DNA from 2 places in the Thauera sp. SDU_THAU2 genome. Region 2 is predicted to be linked to the other one. Evidence: predicted binding sites of a transcription regulator. Region 2 holds the regulator's gene; the other holds the start of a gene.

Region 1 (3,375 bases), 3.4 Mb from region 2:
CCACAGGATGGGGTGCATCTCGGCCATGTTCGAGCCCCACAGCACGAAGCTGTCGGTGTTCTCGATGTCGTCGTAGCAGCCCATCGGCTCGTCGATGCCGAAGGTGCGCATGAAGCCGACCACCGCCGAGGCCATGCAGTGGCGCGCGTTGGGATCGAGGTTGTTGCTGCGGAAGCCCGCCTTCATCAGCTTGGAAGCGGCGTAGCCTTCCCAGATCGTCCATTGGCCGGAGCCGAACATCGCGATCGATTCCGGGCCGTGCTCCTTCAGCGCGGCCTTCCACTTCTGTTCCATGATGTCGAAGGCCTGGTCCCACGACACCGGCGTGAACTCGCCGTTCTTGTCGTACTTGCCGTTCTTCATGCGCAGCAGCGGCTGGGTCAGGCGGTCCTCGCCGTACATGATCTTGGACAGGAAGTAGCCCTTGATGCAGTTCAGGCCGCGGTTGACCGGCGAATCCGGGTCGCCCTGGGTGGCGACGATACGGCCGTTCTGCACGCCGACCAGCACCGAACAGCCGGTGCCGCAGAAGCGGCAGGCGGCCTTGTCCCAACGCACCTTGGTGCCGGCGCTGGCCACGCCCTGCGCCTGGGTGACCACCGGAATGCCGATGCCGGCGGTCGCGGCGGCCGCGGCGACCGCATTGCTCTTGATGAAATCACGCCGATTCATGCTCATTTCATTCCTCCGTCAATTCCAGACCGTCATCGGTATATTCGTAAGCCAGCGTCACCGCCTGCACCTTGGGCGCGAGGTTCACCGCGAGGATCGAATCGGTGACCGACCAGCCCTCGCCATCCTCGACCGTGACCACGATGCGGCCGACCTCCTCGGAAGAGCCGTGGATCTCGACCCCCGGGATTTGTGCCAGCGCCGCCTTGATTTCCGGGAAATCCGCGGGCAGCGCCCGCAGCACCAGACTTGCAATCTTCATCGTTCGCTCTCTGTCGGAAATTCGTTCGCCACCCTGTCCGCCGTCACCGCGATCGCCCGCGTCGGACAGGGCGCGAAGCAGGCACCGCAGCCGGTACAGGCTTCGGCGTCCAGTTGCGGCAAGGCCACGCCGCCGAGACGCGGACGGAAGCGGATCGCTCCCACCGGGCAGTTTTCGCCGCAGACACGGCATTCGACGCCCGATTCGGCGAGGCAGCCGCGGCCGATGCTCGCCTTCAGCGCCCACGGCGCGCCGTCTTCCGCGCTGCGCACCAAGGCCTGCGGTTCGCAGTGCGCCACGCATTCGCCGCAGAACGTGCATTCACCCGCGCCGGCAGAAAAGTCGACACCGGGAAAGCCGCCGTCCGCCCTCAGCAGGATGTCGGTCGGACAGGCGTCGATACAGGCATCGCAACGGCTACAGGCGGCGAGGAAGGCCGCCTCGACCCGCGCCCACGGAGGACGGACGGCCGGAGCCACCACGCGCATGCCACCACGCAGAAAACCCCGACGGGAAAGTGAAGCCGTTTGCACGAATCCTCCGGGCAGCCTATGTACGGCGTGCCATATGTACGCCGCCGATTCAAACCCATAGTCGGAGTGCGGTCATTGACCGCCGTCAAGAACGGCGCGAATGCGGGAGGCTGCCCGGCCGTCAGCTACGCAGGTGCGCCACCGCCCACACCGCGGCTTCGACGCGCGAGCGCAGGTCGAGCTTGCGCAGGATGTGCTTGACGTGGACCTTGACCGTGCCTTCGGCGATGTCGAGCTCGCGCCCGATCATCTTGTTCGACAGCCCGGCGGCGATCTTCTCGAGGATGCGCGTTTCCTGCTCGGTCAGGCCGGCGGCATCGGGCGTCTGCGGCCGGGCTTCGCTGCGCAGCGCCGCGGCCAGCAGGTGGTTGAGCTGCGGCGGAATGACGACGCGGCCGGCGGCGACGTCGGCAAGCGCTTCCAGCATCGCCTCGGGCTCCATGTCCTTCAGCAGGTAGCCGTCGGCGCCGCCGCGCAGCGCGGCGACGACGTCCTCGCCCTGGTCGGACACGGTGATCATGACCACCCGCGGCTCGGGCTTCAACTGGCGCAACTGGCGCAGTACTTCCAGGCCGTTGAGGTCGCGCATGTTGAGGTCGAGCAGCACCAGGTCCGGCTGCCGCGCGCGCGCCATCTCGATGCCCTCCTCGCCGCCGGCCGCCTCGCCCACCAGGCGGAAGCCCGGCACCGTCTGCAGCAGCTGGGCGAGCCCCTTGCGGAACAGGGGGTGATCATCGACGATCAGGACGGATTCGACGGACGGTTCGCTCATCGGCGGTTTCCTTGCTGGAACAGTGCAGTGCCCGTAGAACGCGGGCGGAATGGCAGGCAGGGAGGATTGCGCGGAAGCAGGCGCGGCGGTGACGGCCCGGAAGCGGACACCGACGCGGGTACCGCCTTCGCTGCGGCGGCCGATCTCGATCGTGCCGCCGAGGCTGCGCGCGCGTTCGCGCATGATCGACAGGCCGTGGTGGTCGCGGCCGCCGATCGGCCCTTCGTCGATGCCGACGCCGTCGTCCTCGATCGCGACCGTGACGTAGCCCGCTTCGTCGCACTCCAGGCCCACGCGCGCATGGCGCGCCAGTGCGTGGCGCAGCATGTTCGACAGCGCCTCGCGCACGATCTGCAGCACGTGGACTTCCTGGTTGGGCGTCAGGCTGCAGCCGGCCAGGCGGATGTCGAGCGTGATGTCGACATCCGCGCGCTCGCCGTATTCCGCCACCGCCGCGCGCAGCAGACTGCGCAGGTCGCCGGACAGCTCGAGGCGGAAGGACACCAGCAGTTCGCGCAACTGGCGGTAGGCATCATTCACCCCGTTGCGCAGGTCGCCCAGGATCGTGTCCGCATCGCTCAGGCGCGCCGGATCGGCCAGCGCGCGCTGCAGCAGGCTCATCTGGATCTTCATGTAGGACAGCGACTGCGCGAGCGAATCGTGCAGCTCGCGCGCGATCACCGAGCGCTCTTCCTGCAGCGCCAGCAGGCGCTCCTGCTCGCCGCGGCGGGCGGCCCCAAGCGCCATGCCGATGTGGCGCGACAGTGCTTCGACCAGTTGGCACTGCCAGTCCTCCAGCCCATGGTCGGCCGGCAGCGCCAGCCGCAGCATGCCGTAATGGTGCTCGCGGTCGCGCAGCGGAAAGCGCAGCAGCTTGCGCTCGCCTTCGACCGTTTCGCCGGCTGCCGATTGCGCGCGGCAGGCGTTGCAGGCCTCGTCGCCGCGCGCGCTGCGGTCGACGCAGGGGCCGATGGTCGAGGCGATCACCGTTGCCGCCCCGCCCTGGCGGGGCTCGATACAGGCGAAGCTGCCGTCCAGGCCGGCGACGTGGTCGATGTCGCGCAGCGTGGCCTCGTACACCCGCCGGCTCGGTCGGCGCCTGGTAGAGGCGGGCAATGGCGTGGTAGAGCAGTTCC
Region 2 (3,375 bases):
GACCAGCCCGGCCTTCTGCATTTCCTGCAGGTCGGCGAGTTCGCTGGCGAAATACTCGCGGAAATCGATCAGGTGGGCGATCTCGATCGACTGCATCGACAGCTCGAAGTGGCACATCAGCGCCTGGATGATCGAGCGCCGCAGCAGGTCGTCCGCGTTCAGCTCGATGCCGCGCAGCACCGGCAGCTCGTCGCGGTCGAGGGCGTCGTAGTAGTCGTCGAGCGTCTTGACGTTCTGCGCATACACCGGGCCGATCTTGCCGATCGCCGACACGCCGAAGGCCAGCAGGTCGCATTCGGCCTGGGTCGAATAGCCCTGGAAGTTGCGGTGCAGCCGGCCCTGGCGCTGGGCGACGGTCAGTTCGTCGTCCGGCTTGGCGAAGTGGTCCATGCCGATATAGACGTAGCCCGCTTCGGTCAGGCGGCGGATGCCGAGCTGCAGCAGTTGCAGCTTGGTGTCGGCGGTGGGCATGTCGTCCTGCGAGATGCGGCGCTGCGGCTTGAACAGGCCCGGCAGGTGCGCATAGCTGTAGAGCGAGACGCGGTCGGGCGAGATCTCCAGCACCTGTTCGAGCGTGCGGTTGAAGCTGATCACGTTCTGCCTGGGCAGGCCGTAGATCAGGTCCATGCTCACCGACTTGAAGCCGTTGCCACGTGCGGCATCGATGACGAGCTTGGTTTCCTCGAAGCTCTGGATGCGGTTGACCGCCCGCTGGACGTCCTCGGCGAAGTCCTGCACGCCGACGCTCATGCGGTTGAAGCCGAGTTCAGCCAGCAGCGCGACGGTGTCGTAATCCACCTTGCGCGGGTCGACCTCGATGGAATATTCGCCGTTCGGCACCAGCGTGAAATGCTCGCGCACCGATGCCATCAGCTGCCGCATTTCGTCGTGCGACAGGAAGGTGGGCGTTCCGCCGCCCAGGTGCAGCTGCGTCACCTGGTGGCCGCCCTCCAGACAGGCGGCCTGCATCTCGATCTCCTTGGCCAGGTATTTCAGGTACTTGGCCGAGCGCCCGTGATCCTTGGTGATGATCTTGTTGCAGGCGCAGTAGTAGCAGATCGTGTTACAGAACGGGATGTGGAAGTATAATGAGAGAGGTTTGCTGACGCCGCCGATGGCGCGTTTGGCAAGCCAATCCTTGAGGGCATCAGCGTTGAATGCCTCGACGAAGCGATCCGCAGTGGGGTAGGAGGTGTACCGCGGACCGTTGATGTCGAATCGGCGGATGAGCTGCGGGTCGAAGATGAGTTCGTTCTGGTCGGTCATGATCTGAAACTTGAGTGTCTGCCGAACAATGGCAGAACACCGCAATATTTTGGTTGACGTGGATCAACGGGCAGGAACAGACCGGAACCGATGGACTGATGAGGGCGCCCGAGACAGTGTCTGAAGGAAACGGAATTATCGTGCAGATGAGGGCAAGCGTGCCAGTCACCATGAACGGGTTGAAGACCGCCTGTTCGCAATGCAATCTCGTGGAGCTGTGTCTGCCCTTCGGCATGTCCGACAGCGAGCTGCACCAGCTCGACGAACTGGTCGGCGGCCGCCGCAAGGTCAAGCGCCAGCAGAGCCTGTATCGTGCGGGTGATCCTTTCGAGGCGATCTACGCCATTCGTGCCGGCTCGTTCAAGACCGACGTGCTGCTCGAGGACGGCCGCGACCAGGTGACCGGCTTCCAGATGACGGGCGAGATCCTCGGCCTGGACGGCATCAGCACCGAAAACCACAGCTGCAACGCGGTGGCGCTGGAAGACAGCGAAGTGTGCGTGATTCCCTACGCCAAGCTCGAGCAACTGTCGCACGAGGTCGAAGGCCTGCAGCACCAGTTCCACAAGGTCATGAGCCGCGAGATCGTGCGCGACCACGGCGTGATGATGCTGCTCGGCTCGATGCGCGCCGAGGAGCGGCTCGCGGCCTTCCTGCTCAACATGTCGCAGCGCTTCACCGCGCGCGGCTTTTCCGCGGCCGAATTCCACCTGCGCATGACGCGCGAGGAAATCGGCTCCTACCTCGGCCTCAAGCTCGAAACAGTGTCGCGCGCTTTCTCCCGCTTCCAGGAAGAAGGCCTGATCGCCGTGCAGCAGAAGCACATCCGCCTGCTCGACACGACCAGGCTGCGCAAGCTGGTCCAGCATCAGACGGCCGGCTGCGGGCGCTGAGAGCGCCTGCCTCCGGCCTGTTTTTGCCCCCTTCCCGCCTCGCTGCCTCGACCGCCCCGTCAGGCGACGGCGGCCAGATAGCCCGCAGCGTTCTTGCTCAGCGCCACCGACACGATCCACGCATACACCGCGAGCGCGGCAGCAAACGCGAACAACCGCTGCGAGCGCGTCTTGCCGCGCTTGAGCGCAATGGTGCCGAGCACGACGTAGGCGACCAGCCCGATGACCTTGGCCGTCACCCAATCCGCCTGGAACGGATACTGCTGGATCATCACCGCCAGCACGATCGCCGTGATCAGCAGGACGCTATCGACGACGTGGGGCAGCACCCGCGCCGGCAGGCTCTTCAGCAAGGGGCTGCCGCTGATCATCCAGTAGCCTCGCAGCAGGAAGCCCAGGATGCTGAGCGCCACACAGGTGACGTGAAGATGCTTGATGGCGAAATACATGTTCTTCCTTTTTTCCAGGGGCGGCACGGCCGCCTTGGCCCCTGCCCTCAATTAGAATGGAGGCCGACAAACGAGACGGCTTCCCATCAGGAGCGCCCGCACATGGCCAGCACCCCACCCATAGACATCCCCGCGCTGCTCAAGCGCATTCCGCTTTTCGGCGAACTGTCCGCAGCCGACATCGAGCGCATCGCCCGCTACACCCGCGACCGCCACATCGCCCGCGGCGAAGTCCTGTTCCAGCGCGGCGACCAGCCGCATGGCTTTTACTTCGTCGTCTCGGGTCAGGTCAAGCTCGCCTTCTCCTCGCCGCAGGGCACGGAAAAGGTCGTCGAGATCATCGGCCCGATGCAGAGCTTCGGCGAAGCGGTGATGTTCATGAACAAGCCCTACCCGGTGTTCGCCGAGGCGCTGACCGAAACGGCGCTGATCCACGTCGGCCAGGCCGTGGTCAGCGAACTGATCGACCAGGACCCCTCCTTCGCCCACAAGCTGCTCGCCGGCATGTCGATCCGCCTGCACGGCCTGATCCAGGACGTCGAGACCTACTCGCTGCGCTCGAGCATCCAGCGCGTGATCGGCTATCTGCTGCAGGTCGCCGACAGCGACTCGCCCTGCGAGATCGACCTGCCCACCAGCAAGCAGGTGATCGCCTCGCGCCTGAACCTGACGCCCGAGACCCTGTCGCGCATCTTCCACGACCTCAGCGAGTCCGGCCTGATCAGCGTGCACGGCAAGCACATCACGCTGCACGACCCTGCCCGCCT

What was found. The regulator FNR, encoded in region 2, switches genes on or off when oxygen is low (the NO sensors DNR and NnrR bind a similar motif). The targets are predictions, from matches to a motif close to TTGANCTAGNTCAA.
Region 1: the regulator FNR is predicted to act here: its motif matches at 1,543-1,556, upstream of napF (ferredoxin-type protein NapF).

What each region holds. Positions count from the first base shown of each region.
Region 1 covers NZ_JBBWUN010000003.1:4,350,288-4,353,662, reverse strand. Annotated here, with positions in the region: gene napA (nitrate reductase catalytic subunit NapA) at 1-678, opposite strand, end outside; gene AAFL97_RS22040 (chaperone NapD) at 680-934, opposite strand; gene napF (ferredoxin-type protein NapF) at 931-1,467, opposite strand; gene narL (two-component system response regulator NarL) at 1,589-2,239, opposite strand; partial or broken gene AAFL97_RS22025 (ATP-binding protein) at 2,396-2,872, opposite strand; gene AAFL97_RS22020 (HAMP domain-containing protein) at 2,772-3,375, opposite strand, start outside.
Region 2 covers NZ_JBBWUN010000003.1:903,890-907,264, reverse strand. Annotated here, with positions in the region: gene hemN (oxygen-independent coproporphyrinogen III oxidase) at 1-1,266, opposite strand, end outside; gene fnr (fumarate/nitrate reduction transcriptional regulator Fnr) at 1,413-2,159, shown strand; gene AAFL97_RS05325 (SirB2 family protein) at 2,219-2,608, opposite strand; gene AAFL97_RS05320 (Crp/Fnr family transcriptional regulator) at 2,711-3,375, shown strand, end outside.